DNA from 2 places in the Delftia sp. UME58 genome. Region 2 is predicted to be linked to the other one. Evidence: riboswitches for the same ligand, from Rfam matches in the RefSeq annotation. Region 2 holds a riboswitch; the other holds the start of a gene.
What was found. Region 2 has a riboswitch for S-adenosylhomocysteine ahead of ahcY (adenosylhomocysteinase). Riboswitches for the same ligand answer to the same signal wherever they lie in the genome.
Positions count from the first base shown of each region.

Region 1 (10,087 bases), on a different contig from region 2:
CTGGATGCCCGATTCCTTGGTGGCCACGAAGTCGGACAGGCAGCGGCTGGGGCGCATCACGGGCCGGCCATCCGGGCCTTCCACCATCTGCTTTTCGGTCTGCTGGCGCATGCCGTACCAGGTCATCAGCACCTGGCTGCGGGACTCGTCGGCATAGAACTCGATGTCGTCGCCCACGCGGTTGGCAGGGAACAGGCCGATGGCGCCGTTGGCCTGCAGCCAGCGGCCTTTGATGATCTTCCTGAGCATGGCCTGGCCGTCGGCCAGCACCTTGCGCGCCTCGACGCCGACGATCTCGTCGTCGAGGATGGCCGGATAGGGGCCGGCCAGGTCCCAGGTCTGGAAGAACGGGCCCCAGTCGATGTACTCGGCGATCTCGGCCAGGTCGAAGTTGCGGAACACGCGCCGGCCCAGGGCGCGCGGCGCCACGGGGGCCTGGGCGAAGTCCACGGGCGTGGCGTTGGCGCGGGCCTTTGCCAGCGGCCAAAGCGGTGTCTTCTTCTTGTTGGCGTGCTGGGTGCGGACCTTGTCGTAGTCGGCCTGGATCTCGGCCAGGTAGTTGCCCTTGTTCTCGCCCAGCAGGCTCTGGGCCACGCTGACGCTGCGCGAGGCATCGGGCACGTAGACCACGGGGCCTTCGTACTTGGGCGCGATCTTGACGGCGGTGTGCACGCGCGAGCAGGTGGCGCCGCCGATCAGCAGCGGAATCTTCTTGATGCGGAAGTAGTCGTCCTTGTGCATCTCGCCGGCGACGTACTGCATCTCTTCGAGGCTGGGCGTGATCAGGCCCGACAGGCCGATGATGTCCGCGCCCTCGGCCTTGGCCCGGGCCAGGATCTCATGGCAGGGCACCATCACGCCCATGTTGATGACCTCGAAGTTGTTGCACTGCAGGACCACGGTGACGATGTTCTTGCCGATGTCGTGCACGTCGCCCTTGACGGTGGCGATGACGATCTTGCCCTTGCTGGACACATCGAGGCCCGCCGCCTCCTGCTGACGCTTTTCCTCTTCGATATAGGGCACGAGGTGGGCCACGGCCTGCTTCATCACGCGCGCCGACTTGACCACCTGGGGCAGGAACATCTTGCCGGCGCCGAACAGGTCGCCCACGATGTTCATGCCGTCCATCAGCGGGCCTTCGATCACGTGCAGCGGGCGGCCGCCGCCCTGCACCACGATCTGCTGGTAGGCCTCTTCGGTGTCGGCGACGATGAAGTCGGTGATGCCGTGCACCAGGGCGTGCGACAGGCGCTCGCCCACGGTCTTCGGGTTCTCGGGCGTGCCGCGCCATTCGAGCTTCTTGCTGTCGTCCTTGGCGGCGCCCTTGGCGGCGTCGGCAATCTCCAGCAGGCGTTCGGCGGCGTCAGGGCGGCGGTTGAGCACCACGTCTTCCACGCGCTCGCGCAGCTGGGGCTCCAGGTCGTCATAGACGCCGACCATGCCGGCGTTGACGATGCCCATGTCCATGCCTGCCGAGATGGCGTGGTACAGGAACACGGTGTGGATGGCCTCGCGCACGGGGTCGTTGCCGCGGAAGCTGAAGCTCACGTTGGAGACGCCGCCCGAGACCTTGGCGCCGGGCAGGTTGCGCTTGATCCAGCGCACGGCCTCGATGAAGTCCACGGCGTAGTTGTCGTGTTCCTCGATGCCGGTGGCCACGGCGAAGATGTTGGGGTCGAAGACGATGTCCTCGGGCGGGAAGCCCACCTCGTCCACCAGGATGCGGTAGGCGCGCTCGCAGATCTCGATCTTGCGCTGGTAGGTGTCGGCCTGGCCCTTCTCGTCGAAGGCCATGACCACGGCGGCCGCGCCGTAGCGCCTGATCAGCCGGGCCTGGCGCTTGAATTCATCCAGGCCTTCCTTCATGGAGATGGAGTTGACGATGCCCTTGCCCTGCAGGCAGCGCAGGCCGGCCTCGATGACTTCCCACTTGGAGCTGTCCACCATGACCGGCACCTTGGCGATGTCGGGCTCGGAGGCGATCAGGTTCAGGAAGCGCACCATGGCGGCCTTGCTGTCCAGCATGGCCTCGTCCATGTTCACGTCGATCACCTGGGCGCCGTTTTCCACCTGCTGGCGTGCCACGGACAGCGCTTCCTCGTACTGCTCGTTGAGGATCATGCGTGCAAAGGCCTTGGAGCCCGTGACGTTGGTGCGCTCGCCCACGTTGACGAACAGCGTGCCCTCGCCGATGGAGACAGGCTCCAGGCCCGACAGACGCATGGGAGGGGGAGTGAAAGAGGACGACATCAAGCTCACCTGCAAAAACGGCATGGCAACAGGTGAGCGTCGTTGGCACCGTGGGCGCGGTCCGGCCGGGAACCTGCACCTGGCCCAAGCCTGACGCGGCACGCGATCCGGTGTACGGATGGGCGGGTGCCGCGCTGCAACGCTCCTCGGGCCAAAGCCCGGGATTCTACGGCGGCTGGCGGCGGCCTGCAGTGCGGGTTTTACGCCCGCATTCGGGGCAGGCCTGCACAAAGCCATGCGGCACTGCACCAAAGCGCGGCAGCGCGGGCCGCCGGCGCCGCCTTCGAGGCGGATGGTCGATACCCCATCGCCCCGGATTCTTTGCAGCGCCTGAGGACAACGCTCCTTTTTTTGCATCTGGCACGCAATTCGCTATCTGCTGGTTACGTGGTCTGACCAGTCAGGCCAAAACCCTCCACCCGCGCCAGCCCATGCAAAGCATTCCGATCTCGATGGCCCAGACGCTGCAGCAGCACATCCTGAGCGGCCACTACCCCGGCGGCAGCCAGCTGCCGCCGCAGCGCGAGCTGGCCCGGCAGCTGGGCATCAGCCGCGCTTCGCTGCGCGAGGCGCTGTCCATGCTGGAGGCCCTGGGCCTGGTCGAGATCCAGCCGGGCAAGGGCGTGCGCATCAACGGCCCGCACAGCGGCCGTGCACGCATGCACCGCGCCTATGCCACCCCGGCGCTGGGCACGCTGTCGCCGCGCCAGCTGATCGAGCTGCGCCTGGTGCTGGAGCCCGGCTGGGCCGCGCTGGCCGCCACCCGCGCCGACGACAGTGGCCTGCGCCAGCTGCAATGGACCCAGTCCCAGCTGGCCCACGCACTGGACCGCAGCGACCTGCTGGCCGCCGCCGACGCCGATCTGCAGTTCCACCTGCTGCTGGCCCAGCTGTCGGGCAATCCGGGCCTGGTGGCCATGGCGCGCCAGCTGGAGCTGGCCATCAGCCACAGCCTGCGCCTGCCCTTTGCCTGGAGCGGCGCCGACGACCAGCCCGTGCGCGAGCACGACGCCATCGTGCAGGCCGTCTGCGCGGGCGATGCGCCGGGTGCCGCGGGCGCCATGCGCGCCCACCTGCTGTCGGCCGCAAGGCGCAGCGGCATCGATCTCGACGCACCGGACGACGCGACGGCGCCCGACGCAACGGCGCCCGACGCAACGGCGCCCGACGCAACGGCGCCCGATACATCTGCGCCCGACCCTGACCCGCTTTCCTTTCGCCTCATCCCCCCTCCCGAAGGAGCTTTCGCATGACTTCCCCCCTGACACCCCGCCGCGCATTCATCCGCACCGCCCTGGCGGCCGCCACCCTGGCCGCAGCCGGCCTGGGCGGCGCAGCCCATGCCGACATGCTGGCCAACATCCAGAAGGCCGGCGTGCTGCGCGTGGCGATTCCGCAGGACTTCCCGCCCTTCGGCTCGCTGGGCACCGACCTGAAGCTGCAGGGCTATGACATCGACATGGCGGCCCTGGTGGCCCAGGAGCTGGGCGTGAAGGTGGAGCTGGTGCCCGTGACCAGCACCAACCGCATTCCCTTCCTGACCACGGGCAAGGCCGACATCGTCATCTCCAGCCTGGGCAAGAACGCCGAGCGCGCCAAGGTGATCGACTTCACCCAGGCCTATGCGCCCTTCCCCAAGAGCGTCTACGGCCCCAAGGACGTGAGCATCAAGGCCCCCGCCGACCTGGCCGGCAAGACCGTGGGCGTGACGCGCGGCTCCACCGAGGACCTGGCCCTCACGCAGGTGGCGCCGGCCTCGGCCACCATCAAGCGCTACGAGGACAACAACGCCACCGCGCAAAGCTATCTGACGGGCCAGGTGCAGCTGGTGACGCTGGGCAACATCGTGGCCAACGCCGTCAACGAGCGCACCAGGCTGCGCCAGCTGGACGTGAAGTTCGCGGTCGAGGACACGCCCTGCTACATCGGCGTGGCCAAGGGCGAGCCGGCGCTGCTGCAGAAGGTGGACGCCATCATCACCAAGCTCAAGGCCGACGGCCGCCTGACCAGCCTGTCCCAGCGCTGGATGAAGATGCCGCTGCCCGCCACCCTGTAACCGCTGCGCCCCTGCTCCCGGAAATCCTTCCATGGCCTATCAATTCGACTTCGGCGCCGTGTTCGACTACAGCGGCCTGCTGGCACAGGGCGCAGGCTTCACGCTGGCGCTGACGGCAGCGGGCGCCGTGCTGGGCGGCGCCATCGGCGTGGCCGGCGGCGTCAGCCGCGCCTGGCGCATTGCGCCGCTGCACTGGCTGTTCAAGGTGTACGTGGAGGGCATACGCAACACGCCCTTCCTGGTGCAGCTGATGTTCGTGTTCTTCGGCCTGCCTTCGCTGGGCGTGCAGATCAACGAATGGCAGGCCTGCCTGCTGACCACGGTGATCAACCTGGGCGCCTACATCACCGAGATCGTGCGCGCCGGCATCCAGGAGACGCCGCGCGGCCAGCTGGAAGCCGCTGGCGCGCTGGGCATGGGCCGCTGGGCGGTCTTCCGCCATGTGGTGCTGCGCCCTGCGCTGCAGCGGGTCTGGCCCTCGCTGAGCAGCCAGATCGTGATCGTGATGCTGGGCACCTCGGTGGTCTCGCAGATCGCCGCCCAGGACCTGACGTTTGCGGCCAACTTCATCCAGTCGCGCAACTTCCGCGCGTTCGAGACCTACCTGGTGGTGACGGCCGCGTACTTCTTGCTGGCCCTGGCACTGCGCCAGCTGCTGGCCTGGATAGGCCAGCGCTTCGTGGTGGGCCGCCGCACGCCGCGTGCAGCCCGGCCCGCTGTACCTGCTGCACCCGCTGCACCTGCAACCACTGCCGGAGACGCCGCATGATTGCCGACATTCCCCTGCTGCCCATCCTGGCCAAGCTGGCCGAGGGCCTGCTGGCCACGCTGGCGCTGTCGCTGCTGGCCTTCGTGCTGGGCGGCGCCACCGGATTGCTGGTGCTGTTCGCCCGCGTGGGCCGCAGCCTGAACCTGCGCCGCCTGGCCAAGGCCTATATCCAGGCCTTCCAGAACACGCCGCTGCTGATGCAGATGTTCATCGTGTTCTTCGGCTCGTCCATGGCCGGCCTGGACCTCTCGCCCTGGACGGCGGCCGCCATCGGCCTGACGCTGTACACCAGCGCCTACCTGGCCGAGGTCTGGCGCGGCTGCGTGGAGTCCATCCCCAGCGGCCAGTGGGAAGCCTCGTCCAGCCTGGCCATGGGCTACCTGCAGCAGATGCGCCATGTGGTGCTGCCGCAGGCGCTGCGCCTGTCGATAGCGCCCACGGTCGGCTTCTCGGTGCAGATCATCAAGGGCACGGCGGTGGCCTCGATCATCGGTTTCAGCGAGCTGACCAAGCTCGGCTCCATGCTGGCCAACGCCACCTTCCAGCCCTTCCTCATCTACGGCCTGGTCGCCGCAGGCTACTTCCTGCTGTGCTGGCCCCTGTCCCTCTACGCATCCCATCTGGAGAAGAAACTCTATGCCGCTCGTTGATGTGCGCGCCGTTCACAAGCATTACGGCAACAACCATGTGCTCAAGGGCGTGGACCTGAGCGTGGACAGCGGCCAGGTGGTCGCCATCATCGGCCGCAGCGGCTCGGGCAAGAGCACGCTGCTGCGCTCCATCAACGGGCTGGAGGCCATCCAGTCCGGCCAGATCGTGGTGGACGACGCCGTGCTCAAGGGCTCGGAGGGCAGCGCACCCTCGCCCGCCCAGCTGCGCGCGCTGCGCCTGAACGTGGGCATGGTGTTCCAGCAGTTCAACCTGTTCCCGCACCTGACGGCGGGCGAGAACGTGGCCCTGTCGCCCACCGTGGTCAAGGGCGTGAAAAAGCCCGAGGCGGCGGCACTGGCGCGCCAGATGCTGGCCAAGGTCGGCCTGGGCGACAAGTACGACAGCTACCCCGACCAGCTCAGCGGCGGCCAGCAGCAGCGCGTGGCCATTGCGCGCGCGCTGGCCATGCAGCCCAAGGTGCTGCTGTGCGACGAGATCACCTCGGCCCTGGACCCGGAGCTGGTCAACGAGGTGCTGGCCGTGGTCAAGCAGCTCGCCGCCGAGGGCATGACGCTGATCATGGTCACGCACGAGATGCGCTTTGCCCGCGACGTGGGCGACCAGCTGGTGTTCATGCACCAGGGCCTGATCCACGAAAGCGGCCCGGCCAAGCAGCTGTTCGCCAGCCCGCAGACGCCGGAGCTGGCAGGCTTCATCGGCGCCGTGCACTGAGCGGTACGCCCAGGCAGGAAAAAGGCCCGCGTCGCGGGCCTTTTTGCATCGGTGCGGCGCAGGGGCCGCTGTCAGTGGCTGATCATCCAGGGCCGCTTGGTCGGGAAGGTCTTGGCGCCGTTGGGCGCCGTGACCGTGGAGCCGCGCTTGCTGGCGCCGCTGCAGCAGCCGCAGCCCGAAGGGTGGCGCATGCGCGCGTAGCTGCCCTCGGCCACATCGCGTGAGCGTCTGGGCTCGTGCCGGGCACGCTCGTTGGTGTCGTGGGCGCGGCGCTGCTCGGGGCTGGTGCAGGCCAGGCGCGGCGCGCTGACGAAGACGCGTGGCGATGCCGCCTCGCAGCTGGGGCAGGGCGCGGGCTCGTTGCGCTGCGAGAGGCTGCGCAGCGCGTCGAAGCCGCCGCATGCGGTGCAGTGGTAGTCATAGGTGGGCATGGGCGGCCTCTGGCGGATGGTGGATAGCGGGTGTCGTATGTCGGGCTTACTTGTCCTGGGCGATGGGCAGGTCCACCCCGCCCGTGATGATCTTCTGTGGACCCTCGGCCGTGGGATTGATGTCGAAGTCGAAGATCTCCGTGGGCAGCCACAGCGTGGCGCAGGCATTGGGCACGTCCACCACGCCGCTGATGTGGCCCTGCACGGGCGCCGTGCCCAGCAGCGAGTAGGCCTGGGCGCCGCTGTAGCCGAATTTCTTCAGGTACTCGATGGCGTTCAGGCAGGCCTGGCGGTAGGCCACGGTCACGTCCAGGTAGTGCTGCTTGCCCTTTTCGTCCACCGAGATGCCTTCGAAGATCAGGTAGTCCTTGTAGTTGGGCGTCATGGGGCTGGGCTTGAAGATGGGGTTCTTGATGCCGTACTTGGCCATGCCGCCCTTGATCAGCGAGACCTTCATGTGCACCCAGCCGGCCATCTCGATGGCGCCGCAGAAGGTGATCTCGCCATCGCCCTGGCTGAAGTGCAGGTCGCCCACGCTCAGGCCCGCGCCGTCCACGTAGACGGGGAAGAACACGCGCGAGCCGCGCGAGAGGTCCTTGATGTCGCAGTTGCCGCCGTGCTCGCGCGGCGGCACGGTGCGTGCGCCTTCGGCGGCGGCCTTGTCGCGCGCCTCGCCCTGCATCTGGCCCATGTGGGCGGTGCTGGCGTTGGGCGGGTTGGCCAGGCCGGGAATGCGGTCGGGGTCGGTGGCGATGAGGCCGGTCTCGCGCTCATTCCAGCTGGCCAGCATCTTGGGGTCGGGCAGGCAGCCGATCAGTCCCGGGTGGATGAGGCCCGCGAAGTTGACGCCGGGGATGTGGCGGCTCTTGGTGAACATGCCGTGGAAGTCCCAGATGGACTTCTGGGCCAGCGGGAAATGCTCGTCCAGGAAGCCGCCGCCATTCTGCTTGGAGAAAAAGCCGTTGAAGCCCCAGAGGCTGTCGTCGCGCGCGCCGATGTCCAGCAGGTCCACCACCAGCAGGTCGCCGGGCTGCGCGCCCTTGACGCCCACGGGGCCGGACAGGAAGTGGACGGTGGACAGGTCCACGTCGCGCACGTCTTCGGCGCTGTCGTCGTTCTTGATGGCGCCGCCGGTCCAGTCATAGGTCTCCAGCTTGAACTCCGCGCCCGGCTCCACCCAGACCGCCATGGGGATGTCGGGATGCCAGCGGTTGTGCACCTGCGGGTTGTCGTAGGGGGACTGGTTGAGATCGACCTTGATCAGGGTTTCGGCCATGGTGTGCTCCTTGCGATGGCAGTGGAAAAAGAGAGGAACTCGGCGCCTGCATCGACCGCGGTGAATGAAACCGGCACGGCACAACCCAGGGACACCAAGGAAGGGCCGCCCCGCACCGAGGGTGTCGTCCCCCTCCCGCGTGCGAGAGAGGGGGAAGCGGCGCAGCCGCTCAGGGGGTGCTTCATACAGAGAGGTAGGACTTGATGCGCTGCTCGTCGGTATCTGCTCTGGCCGTCTCATGGACCAGGCGCCCGCCCTCGATGACGAACAGCCGGTCGGCCACATCCATGGCGAAGGAAAGCACCTGCTCGCTGACCACGATGGTGATGCGGCGCAGCTTGCGGATCTCGTTGAGCGCCTTGGCGATGTCCTTGATGATGGAAGGCTGTATGCCCTCGGTGGGCTCGTCCAGCAGCAGCACCTTGGGGTCGGTGACCAGGGCGCGCGCAATGGCCAGCTGCTGCTGCTGCCCGCCCGAGAGGTTGCCGCCCTTGCGCCGGCGCATGTCCCAGAGCACGGGGAACAGGGCGTAGATGTCGTCGGGCACCTGGCGCGTCTTCGCGTTCTCCAGGCCCGTCTGTATGTTCTCCTCCACGGTCAGCGTGGGGAAGATCATGCGGCCCTGGGGCACGTAGGCAATGCCCTTGGCCACGCGCCGGAAGCTCTCGTCCTTCGTGACGTCCTGGCCGGCCACGGTGATCTGGCCGCTCTTGGCGGGCATGACGCCCATCAGGCTTTTGAACAGCGTGGTCTTGCCCATGCCGTTGCGGCCCATGATGGCCACGGTTTCGTTCTCGCGGCCCTCGAAGCTGATGCCGTGCAGCGCCTCGCTCTGGCCATAGGCCACGTACAGATCCTTGACTTGCAGCATGTGAATTCCTTGTGCGTGCCTCAGTGGCCGAGGTAGACGTCGATGACCTTGGGGTCGGCCTGCACCTTGTCCATGGGACCCTCGGCGAGGATCTTTCCCTGGTGCATGACGGTGACCTTGTGCGCGATGCGCGCCACGAACTCCATGTCGTGCTCGATGACGATGACGGAGCGGTTCTTGCAGATGCGCTGCAGCAGCTCGGCCGTCAGTTCGCGCTCGCGGGCGCTCATGCCGGCGATGGGCTCGTCCAGCATCAGCAGCTCGGGCTCCTGCATGAGCAGCATGCCGATCTCCAGCCACTGCTTCTGGCCATGGCTGAGCAGGCCGGCCTCGGTGTCCAGGCGCTCGTCCAGGCCGATGTCGGCGGCCACGGCCTGCACGCGATCGCGCACCGCCTCCGTGCACTTGAAGGCCAGCGCGCCGAAGACCGAGCGGCCTTGCGGGTAGGAGACCTCCAGGTTCTGGAAGACCGACAGGTTCTCGTAGATGGACGGCGTCTGGAACTTGCGCCCGATCCCCAGGCGCACGCGCTTGTGCTCGGCCATGCGGGTGAGTTCCTCGTTCTTGAACTTGATGCTGCCGGCCGTGGCGCGGGTCTTGCCGCAGATCAGGTCCAGCAGCGTGGTCTTGCCCGCGCCGTTGGGGCCGATGATGACGCGCAGCTCGTTCCTGTCGATGTACAGGTTCAGCGCGTCGATGGCCTTGAAGCCGTCGAAGGAGACCGTCAGGTCTTCCACGGCCAGCGTGAAGTCGGTATTGCTCATGGTGTGCTCCCGCTGTGGTTCAGGCGCCCTGGCGGCCCATGCCTTCGGACAGGGCGGACGTGGGCTTGGTGGCGGCCGGGGCCGGGGCAGGTGCTGCCTGGGCCACCTGCGCTGCGGCAGGCGCTGCGCCAGGTGCCGTGCCCTTGCGGCGGCTGTTCCACCACGGAACGATGCGGCTTTCCCACAGGCCGGCCAGCCCCATCGGGAAGGCCATGGTCACGCCGATGAACAGGCCTGCCATGAGGAACAGCCACAGGTCCGGGAAGCTCTCCGAGAAATAGGTC
Region 1 covers NZ_LZZV01000098.1:63,552-73,638, reverse strand. Annotated here, with positions in the region: gene metH (methionine synthase) at 1-2,253, opposite strand, end outside; S-adenosyl-L-homocysteine riboswitch at 2,281-2,407, opposite strand; gene A9976_RS24850 (FadR/GntR family transcriptional regulator) at 2,685-3,506, shown strand; gene A9976_RS24845 (transporter substrate-binding domain-containing protein) at 3,503-4,309, shown strand; gene A9976_RS24840 (amino acid ABC transporter permease) at 4,341-5,078, shown strand; gene A9976_RS24835 (amino acid ABC transporter permease) at 5,075-5,728, shown strand; gene A9976_RS24830 (amino acid ABC transporter ATP-binding protein) at 5,715-6,461, shown strand; gene A9976_RS24825 (zinc ribbon domain-containing protein) at 6,533-6,892, opposite strand; gene fmdA (formamidase) at 6,939-8,168, opposite strand; gene urtE (urea ABC transporter ATP-binding subunit UrtE) at 8,350-9,039, opposite strand; gene urtD (urea ABC transporter ATP-binding protein UrtD) at 9,060-9,803, opposite strand; gene urtC (urea ABC transporter permease subunit UrtC) at 9,823-10,087, opposite strand, start outside.
Region 1: it holds a riboswitch for S-adenosylhomocysteine, as region 2 does, so the genes downstream of both, metH (methionine synthase) here and ahcY (adenosylhomocysteinase) in region 2, are expected to answer to the same signal.

Region 2 (10,087 bases):
CGGCGAACAGCTCGGGGGCGAACAGCGGGTCGGGCCGGCGCAGCGCGTGCAGCCAGTAGGCGGCCAGGCTGGCCAGGCCGAAGATCAGCAGCACGAAGACCATGGCGCCGTGGATGCCCTTGCCCGACATGCTGTCCAGCGCCAGCGACACGGCCACCATGCCAAAGGCCAGCAGCGCATAGCCCACGCCGTCGAAGCGCTTGACGGCAAAGCGGTCTCCCACCGGCATGAAGCGCAGCGTGGCGGCCAGGCCGATCAGGCCCACGGGCACGTTGACCAGGAAGATCCAGTGCCAGCTCACGTACTCCACCATCCAGCCACCCAGCGTGGGGCCGATCAGCGGCCCGACCAGGCCGGGAATGGCCACGAAGCTCATGGCCTTGAGGAACTGCTCGCGCGGAAAGGCGCGCAGCACGGCCAGCCGCCCCACGGGCATGAGCAGCGCCCCGCCCATGCCCTGCAGCACGCGCGCGGCCACCATCAGCTGCAGGTTGGGCGCAATCGCGCACATCACCGAGCCCAGCACGAACAGCGCAATCGCCCACAGGTAGACACGCCGCGTGCCGAAGCGGTCGGCCATCCAGCCCGAGGCCGGGATGAGCATGGCCATGGTCAGCGAGTAGGCGACGATGACCGACTGCATGCGCAGCGGGCTCTCGCCCAGGGCCTCGGCCATGGTGGGCAGCGCGGTGTTGACGATGGTGCCGTCCAGCGTCTGCATGAAAAAGCCGATGGCCACAAGCCACAGCAGCACCGAACGCGAGGAGGATGTGGTGGAGGCGGAAGCGCCTTTGTCTTCAGGAATCATGGCAAGGCAGGAAGGGCGCAGGCGTTAAAAAACCGCCTGCGCATTGCTGCGCGGCGGTTGGTGGCGTGTTGTGCGGCGGGCTGCTGCGGGCCCCACTGCAGCGCGGCCGACAAGGCTTATACCGAGAAGCTCGATCCGCAGCCGCAGGTGGTGGAGGCGTTGGGGTTCTTGATCACGAACTGCGCGCCCTGCAGGTCTTCCTTGTAGTCGATCTCGGCACCCACCAGGTACTGGTAGCTCATGGCGTCGATCAGCAGCGACACGCCATTCTTGGTCATGGTCGTGTCGTCGTCGTTGGTGATCTCGTCGAAGGTGAAGCCGTACTGGAAGCCCGAGCATCCGCCACCCTGCACGAACACGCGCAGCTTCAGGTCGGGGTTGCCTTCCTCGGCGATCAGATCGGCCACCTTGGCAGCTGCGCTGTCGGTGAAGACGATCGGGGTGGGCATTTCGGCGGTGGTGGTTTCGGTGATTTCTGCGACGGCGCTCATGGGGATACTCCGAAGTTCTCAATTGGCCCGAATGGTACAGCAAAGGGCTCGGGAATTCCCGGGGCCGCCGGCTTGACGACAGTGCAAGTGGGGGCATTGGCCACCGACGGCGAAGGTGAATGCGAAGGGTTTGCATCGCCCAGAAAAAAACCGCCGGCAAAGGCGGTTTTTTTTCTGGGGAAAGCCCCGGGGGACTTTCCTGCAGTGCCAGCGGATTAACGCTTGGAGAACTGCTTGGCGCGGCGTGCGGAGCGCAGGCCGACCTTCTTACGTTCGACTTCACGAGCGTCACGCGTCACGAAGCCGGCTTGGCTCAGGACGGGCTTGAGCGCTGCGTCATAGTCGATCAGGGCGCGGGTGATGCCGTGGCGGGTAGCGCCGGCCTGGCCGGATTCACCACCACCGTGGACGTTCACTTGAATGTCGAAAGCTTCCAGGTTGCTCGTCAGAGCCAGGGGCTGCTTTGCGATCATGATCGAGGTTTCGCGGCCGAAGTATTCCTGAATGTCCTTGCCATTCACGGTAATCTTGCCGGAGCCCTTCTTCAGGAACACGCGCGCGACGCTGGATTTGCGACGGCCGGTGCCATTGTTCCAATCACCAATCATCTAGGTCTCCTTAGATTTCCAGAGCCTTGGGCTGCTGGGCGGTGTGGGGATGCTCAGCACCGCCGTACACCTTGAGCTTCTTGATCATTGCGTAGCCCAGGGGACCCTTGGGCAGCATGCCCTTGACGGCCTTTTCCAGAGCGCGGCCGGGGAACTTGGCCTGCATGTCGCGGAAGTTGGTGGCAGTGATGCCGCCGGGGAAACCAGAGTGGCGGTAGTACACCTTGTCCAGGTTCTTGGTGCCGGTGACCTTGAGCTTGGAGGCGTTGATGATGACGATGAAGTCGCCGGTGTCAACGTGAGGTGTGTAAATGGCTTTGTGCTTGCCGCGCAGACGGAGTGCCACTTCGCTGGCGACACGTCCGAGCACCTTATCGGTGGCGTCAATCACAAACCACTCGTGTTGCACCTCAGCGGGCTTTGCGCTGAATGTAGACATGAGTTTTCTCTTTCAAGAAAGGTTTGGCGGGTCCTTTTCCGCGGTCGGCGCTTCTTCAAAAAGGAAGCCTCTTAGGCGGGGATGTAAACTTCGCCGCGGGACCCTAAAATCGCTGCGAAGCCCTCCATTATACAAAAACGGCAGGCCTTCGCCATCCCCCTTGCGCCGCCCTGGCTTCAGCGCCGGCCCCCATCCTTCAGCCGCCACGGACAACCACCCGGCAGCGCGGCTGGTTACCATACGCCTATGTTCAGTTACCGCCACGCCTTCCATGCAGGCAACCATGCCGATGTGCTCAAGCACACCGTGCTGATCGCCACCCTGCAATACCTCCTCCAGAAGGATGCCGCCCTCACGGTGCTGGACACGCACGCCGGCGCCGGCCTGTACCGACTGGACGGCGACTACGCCAACAAGAGCGGCGAGTCCGCCGACGGCATCCTGCGCCTGGCCCAGGCCAAGGAGGCCGAGCTGGCCCCGGTGCTGCAGGCCTACCTGGCCACGGTGCGCTCCTTCAACCAGGGCGCGCAGCTGCGCAACTACCCGGGCTCGCCCTTCATCATCCAGTCCCTGCTGCGCGTGCAGGAGCGCGACAAGCTCAAGGTCTTCGAGCTGCACCCCACCGACATGCGCTCGCTGGCGGGCAACATTGCCCAGCTCGAAGCGGGCCGCCAGGTGGCCGTGCTGCATGAGGACGGCTTCGAGGGCATCAAGAAATTCCTGCCGCCACCGTCGCGCCGCGCCCTGGTGCTGTGCGACCCCAGCTACGAGCTCAAGAGCGACTACGCCAAGGTGCTGGACATGGCGGCCGACAGTCTCAAGCGCTTTGCCACAGGCACCTATGCGGTCTGGTATCCGATCATCCCGCGCCCCGAGGCGCACGATCTGCCGCGCCGCCTGAAGACCATGACCACCAAGGCCGGCAAGAGCTGGCTGCACGTGGAGCTCACGGTCAAGAGCAACAAGACCTCGGAGCGCGGCGGCCTGCCGGCCAGCGGCATGTTCCTGATCAATCCGCCGTTCAATCTCAAGGAACAGCTCAAGCCGGCCATGCCGCAGCTGGTCAAGCTGCTCGGTCAGGACGAGAACGCGGCCTTCACGCTCGAATCCGGCGGCTGAACGCGGCTCAGCGCGAGCTCGATGCGGCAGAGGCCACTGCCGTGGCCGAGGCTGCGGCAGGCGCAGCGGCCTTCGCCACCGGCTTGGCGGCAGGGGCGGCACGGCTGGCCACGGCCGTGCGTGCATTGGGCCTGGGCGCGGGTGCCTTGGCCTGCACGCGCGGCCGGACCGGGGCCTTTGCCTGAACCTGGGTCCGCGCCTGTGTTTGTGCCTGTGCCTTGGCCTGCTGCGTCTTCTTGAGGGACTCGGCCTTCCTGGCCGTGACCAGGGTTTCGGGGCACTCTTCCTCGCCTTCGTCGAGCTGCCACAGCTCCACGGGCTTGATGCCCAGGCCGACCATGCCCAGCTCCTGCGCAGCAGCCTGGCTCAGGTCGATCACGCGGCCGGGAGCGAACGGGCCTCGGTCATTGATGCGCACCACCACCGTCCTGCCTGTCGCGGCGCTGCGCACGCAGACACGGCTGCCGAAGGCGAAGCTGCGGTGCGCAGCCGTCAGTTCTTCCTTGTCGAAACGCTCGCCGCTGGCCGTCAGCCTGCCATGCAGGCCCGGGCCGTACCAGGATGCCAGGCCTTGCTGGTCGCTGTCGCGCGACGGCACAAGGGCGAAGTCGGGATTGGAGGGCGCCTCGGCACTGTCTTCGGGCGAGGCCGGCTCGGAGGGCTTGGCATCCGAGGATTTGCTGGCCGGCTGCGCGGCCCGCGAAGTGCGGCCACCGCGCTTGCCGGCCGAGGGCACGGCCGCTGGCGTCTGGCCCTCGGCCACGGTTGCGGCCCCTGCCGCACCCGCCATCAAGGCACCGGACTCGGCATCGGTTTCGGCCACGGGAGCCGGTGCGCAGCCAGCCAGGGTGGCGGTGATGGCACACATGGCCAGCCAGCGCCAATGCGGGCGTCGAAAATTACGATCCATGGGCAAAAACCTCCAGGGAACGCCTGACCGTTCCCAAGTTCTAGAGGGCCGCCCGGGGCCGGCGCAGTGGCTGCGCGCTCAAAGGCCCAATCGATCGCAGATTTCCAGCGTGGCGACGCTCTGGTTCATCGTATAGAAGTGCAGCCCGGGAGCGCCCTGGCTGCGCAACTGCTCGCATAGACGGGACACGACATCGAGGCCGAAGGCGCGAATGGACGCCGTGTCATCTCCGTAAGCCTGCAGACGCAGGCGGATCCAGCGCGGGATCTCGGCGCCGCAGGCGTCCGAGAAGCGCATCAGCTGCGTAGAGCTGGTGATGGGCATGATGCCGGGAACAACCGGTGCATCAAGCCCCATGCCGCGCGCCGCATCAACGAAACGGCAGTAGGCGTCGGCATTGTAGAAATATTGGGTGATCGCGGAATCCGCGCCAGCGCGCACTTTAGCCGCAAACGCTTCCAGATCGGAATGTGGGGATTTCGCCTGCGGATGGACCTCGGGATAGGCTGCCACCTCGATGTGGAACCAGTCGCCGAACTCGCGGCGGATGAATTCCACGAGGTCGCTGGCGTACTGGAATTCACCGCCCAGGCCGTAGCCGCTGGGCAGGTCGCCGCGCAGCGCGACGATGCGGCGCACGCCCATGGCCTTGAGCTCCTGCAGCTCGGCACGCACCTTGTCGTGCGTGGCGCCCACGCAGGAGAAATGCGATGCTGCGCTGACGCCTTCGCTCTGGATGTCACGCACCATGTTGAAGGTGCCGGCCTGTGTGGAGCCGCCCGCGCCATAGGTGACGGAGCAGAACTGGGGCTTGCGCGCATAGAGGTTCTTGCGCACCTGCACATGCTTGGCCGCGCCTTCGGGCGTCTTGGTCGGGAAGAATTCGAAGCTGATCGGAAAGCTCATGTAAGACTCACTGCTCAGTGTTTCATTCGTTGCGTTTGCGCAGCTTGGCGCGCCCCGGTCCGGGCACGCCGAACTCGGTGCTGGTGTCGATCACACGCTCGTTGCGCTGCTCGCGCAGCACGGTGCGGGACACGCGCTTGGGCGCGGCCGGCTTAGGCGCGGCCTTCACGGCCGAACGGGGCTCGTCGTCGTCCTGCGTTTCAGGCTGTGCAGGCTCCTTCACCACGGCCGCCTGCTGGGCATGCACGAAGAATTCGCGGTTGCCGTCACCGCCTTCGATGGCCGACTCCATCCAGCCCTTGACCTCCAGGCCCAGCTCGCCCAGGCAGGTGCGGATGCGCTGCTCCACCTCGGTGAACAGGGCCGCATCGCGCACGATGCCGCCCTTGCCGACCTGGCCCGGCTGCAGTTCGAACTGCGGCTTGACCAGCATCAGCAGCTGGCCATGCGGCTTGAGCAGGCGCGTGACGGCCGGCAGCACCAGGGTCAGCGAGATGAAGGACAGATCGCCCGTGACGAAGTCGAACTGCGGCGTGATGTCCACGTCGGCAAACTCCGCGCGGCGGCGGCGCTGCGTGGCCACCGTGCCTTCTTCCCGGGCCTTGCCCTTGGCCGCGCGCTCGGCCTTGAAGGCCTCGATCTCTTTTTCCTTGGCGTCGTCGCTGTCGTCGTAGTCTTCATCGACCAGACCGCCGTTGCGCATCCAGGCATAGGGCGCCACGGGCTGGGTGTCGTTGTCGTCGGGATCTTCTTCCCAGCGTTCGGACAGCACTTCCTCGCAGGACTCCTGCAGGCCCTCGGCCGTCACCGCGCGGGCATTGACGCCCTCGACGCAGATCACGCGCACATCCGAGCGCAGCCGGTCATGCAACTGGCCATGGCCCACATCCACGCCGATGACCTGGGCGGCGCCCGCCTGCAGCAGGCAGTCGGTGAAGCCGCCCGTGCTCTGGCCCACGTCCAGGCAGCGCAGGCCCTGCACCGACAGCTTGGTGGCCGCCAGCGCGCCTTCCAGCTTCAGCCCGCCGCGCGAGATGAACCGGGCCTCGGCCCCGTCCAGCAACTGCAGCTCGGCCCCCGCAGGAATCTCGTCGCCGTTCTTGGCAACCTTCTTCCAAGGCGTCAGCGGCGTCATGCGCCATTGCACGCCACCCGCAATCAGCCGCTGCGCCTGCGAGCGCGTGGCCGCATGGCCGGCTTCCACCAAAAATACATCTGCGCGCATAGCGTCGTTCCCAGGAAATCTCTAAACCAATGACGCCAAGCGGCGTCGCACCCCACAACTGGCAGGGCCCAACTCAGGGACACCGAGCAAGGGCCGCCCCGCCGCGAGGGTGTCGTCCCCCTCCCTTGCGAAGCAAGTAGAGAGGGGGAAGCGGCGCAAGCCGCTCAGGGGGTGCTTAGTAGCGATAAGTTTCGGGCTTGTAGGGACCCTGCTTGCTCACGCCGATATAGGCAGCCTGGCCGTCCGTCAGTTCGGTCAGCATGGCGCCGACCTTCTTCAGGTGCAGGCGGGCGACCTTCTCGTCCAGGATCTTGGGCAGCACGTAGACCTTGCCGACCTCGTAGGCATCGGGCTTGGTGAACAGCTCGATCTGGGCGATGGTCTGGTTGGCGAACGAGGCGCTCATCACGAAGCTGGGGTGGCCGGTGGCGCAGCCCAGGTTCACCAGGCGGCCCTTGGCCAGCAGGATGATCTTCTTGCCGTCAGGGAAGGTGATGTGGTCCACCTGGGGCTTGATTTCTTCCCACTGGTACTGCTCGATGGAGGCGACGTCGATCTCGTTGTCGAAGTGGCCGATGTTGCAGACGATGGCTTCGTTCTTCATGGCCACCATGTGCTCGTGGCGGATGATGTCGCGGTTGCCGGTGGTGGTCACGAAGATGTCGGCCTTGTCGGCTGCCCACTCCATGGTCACGACCTTGTAGCCTTCCATGGCCGCCTGCAGGGCGTTGATGGGATCGATCTCGGTGACCCACACCTGGGCCGACAGCGCGCGCAGCGCCTGGGCGCAGCCCTTGCCCACGTCGCCGTAGCCGGCCACCACGGCAACCTTGCCGGCGATCATCACGTCGGTGGCGCGCTTGATGCCGTCCACCAGAGATTCGCGGCAGCCGTAGAGGTTGTCGAACTTGCTCTTGGTGACCGAGTCGTTGACGTTGATGGCACGGAACTTCAGCGTGCCCTTGGCCGACATCTCGTTGAGGCGGTGCACGCCGGTCGTGGTCTCTTCGGTCACGCCGATGATGTGGGCGCTCTTGCGCGTGTACCAGGTGGGGTCCTGGGCCAGCTTGGCGCGGATGGCGGCGAAGGCGATCTTCTCTTCTTCGGAGGCGGGGTTGTCCAGCACGGACAGGTCCTTTTCGGCGCGCATGCCCAGGTGCAGCAGCATGGTGGCGTCGCCGCCGTCGTCCAGGATCATGTTCGGGCCTTCGCCTTCGGTGCCGGCGGCGCCGAATTCAAAGATGCGGTGGGTGTAGTCCCAGTAGTCGGCCAGCGATTCACCCTTGATGGCGAACACGGGCGTGCCCGTGGCGGCGATGGCGGCGGCGGCATGGTCCTGCGTCGAGAAGATGTTGCACGACGCCCAGCGCACTTCGGCGCCCAGGGCCTTGAGCGTCTCGATCAGCACGGCCGTCTGGATGGTCATGTGCAGCGAGCCGGTGATGCGCGCGCCCTTGAGGGGCTGGGCAGCGGCGAATTCCTCGCGCGTGGCCATCAGGCCGGGCATTTCGGTTTCGGCGATCAGGATTTCCTTGCGGCCCCAGGCGGCAAGGGAAATGTCAGCGATGGCCGTGTCGGCGGAAACGGGACGAACAGCAGCGTTCATGGTTTTCTCCAAAAGATGAATGAAAAACCACGTTCTGCGGGAGACGAAAAAAAGCTCACCGCACAGAAAGCGTGGGCGAGCGTCGTTGCAGGTATGACTCCGAGCCTCGCGACCACGCCTGATGTGTGGGGGCCGCTGCAACGCTCCTCGGAGAGGCGCTGATTATACCGATCCCGGGGATGCCTCACCGCCCAGCCCCACAAGCCGGTAGCCCACCTGCAGCTCGGTCACCAGGTGGCGCGGCTGGGCCGGCTCGTCCTCGATCTTCTGGCGCAGATTGGCCATGTGCACGCGCAGGTAATGGGCACGGCCCAGGTACTCGGGGCCCCAGACCTGCAGCAGCAGCTGGCGGTGGGTGAGCACCCGGCCCTGGGCGGCGATCAGGGCCGCCAGCAGGCGGAATTCGATGGGCGTGAGGTGCACCGGCTGCCCCGCGCGCCGCACCTCATGCGTGGCCAGGTCCACCTGCACCGGGCCGAAGTGCACCTGGCTGGAGGCGCCTGCGCCGCCCGCGGGCCCCAGCTGCTGACGCCGCCGCAGCATCACGCGCAGCCGGGCCAGCAGCTCGGGCACGCCGAAGGGCTTGACCAGGTAGTCGTCGGCGCCGGCATCCAATGCGGCCACCTTCTCGTCCTCGCGCTCGCGCGCGGAAAGCACGAGCACGGGCACGGAGGACCATCCGCGCAGCTCGGTGAGAACCTGCTTGCCGTCGGCATCCGGCAGGCCCAGGTCGAGGATGACCAGGTCGGGCTGGCGGCTCGCCGCCTCGATCAGGCCCCGGCGCGCGCTGTCTGCCTCGAAGACCTGCCAGCCTTCGTCTTCCAGCACCAGGCGCACGAAGCGGCGGATGCCGGGGTCGTCCTCGATCATCAGGATGCGGTTGACAGGCGTGCTCATGGGAGGCTTTCGTGCATGGCGGGACTCTAATCCAGCGCAGGCTGCTCGGGCACGGGAAAGCGCAGCGTGAAGACGGTGCCTGGGCCGGGCCGCGCGGCGGCAGCCTCGATGCGCCCGCCATGCGCCTCGACAATGCTGCGCACCAGTGCGAGGCCCAGGCCTATGCCCGAGACGGTGGACTCGGCCGTGCCGCGCGTGAAGGGCTCGAACAGCGTCTCCACCGGCAGGTGGGACGGCAGGCCCGGCCCGCCGTCGCGCACGGACAGCAGCAGTTCGCCATCCTGCACGCGCGCACTGATGGCCAGCGGCGTGCCGGCCGGCGTGTACTTGGCGGCGTTGTCCAGCAGATTGACCAGCACGCGCTCCATGAGCAGGGCATCGAGCTGCAGCAGCGGCAGGCTGGCGGGCACGTCGGTGCTCACGGGATGCTGGCCCAGGCGCGCGCGCATCTGGCGCAGCGCGCTGCCGACCACTTCGTCCAGCGGCAGCCATTCGCGCTGCAGGTGCACGCCGCCTTGCTGCAGGCGCGCCATGTCCAGCAGGTTCTCCACCAGGCGCTGCATGGCCTGCGCCTGGATGCGGACCTGCTCCAGCATGTCGGCCGCGCCGCCCGGCGGCACATGGCGCTGCGCGGCCTCGGCCGCGCCCAGGATGGTGGTCAGCGGGGTGCGCAGGTCGTGCGAGACGGCCGACAGCAGGGTGTTGCGCATGCGTTCGCCCTCCATGGCGATCTGGGTCTGCTGGGCCACGGCCACGAAGTGCTGGCGCTCCAGCGCCAGCGCCACCTGGCTGGCGCAGGCCTCCAGCAGGCGCTGCTCCTCGGGCACCTCCAGGCGCTGCGGCGCACGCAGCTGCAGCACCAGCACGCCGCGCATGCGCACGGGTGCGGCCAGCGGCACATAGCGGGCCGGTGCGGCCGGCAGCGTGTCCGTGCCCTGGCCGGCCTGCTGGCCGTGGTCCATGGCCCAACGCGCAATGCTGTCGTCCATGGGGCAGGGGCCGCCGCCCGCGGGCCGCAGGCGCTCGTCGGCATCGGGCAGCAGCAGTCCGGCCTGGGCGTCGAACACGCCCGAGACCG
Region 2 covers NZ_LZZV01000097.1:109,233-119,319, forward strand. Annotated here, with positions in the region: gene mdtD (multidrug transporter subunit MdtD) at 1-808, opposite strand, end outside; gene erpA (iron-sulfur cluster insertion protein ErpA) at 925-1,299, opposite strand; gene rpsI (30S ribosomal protein S9) at 1,515-1,907, opposite strand; gene rplM (50S ribosomal protein L13) at 1,918-2,346, opposite strand; gene A9976_RS24420 (23S rRNA (adenine(2030)-N(6))-methyltransferase RlmJ) at 2,593-3,465, shown strand; gene A9976_RS24425 (septal ring lytic transglycosylase RlpA family protein) at 3,473-4,375, opposite strand; gene metF (methylenetetrahydrofolate reductase [NAD(P)H]) at 4,454-5,281, opposite strand; gene A9976_RS24435 (TlyA family RNA methyltransferase) at 5,304-6,506, opposite strand; gene ahcY (adenosylhomocysteinase) at 6,682-8,112, opposite strand; S-adenosyl-L-homocysteine riboswitch at 8,183-8,267, opposite strand; gene A9976_RS24445 (response regulator) at 8,275-9,009, opposite strand; gene A9976_RS24450 (sensor histidine kinase KdpD) at 9,036-10,087, opposite strand, start outside.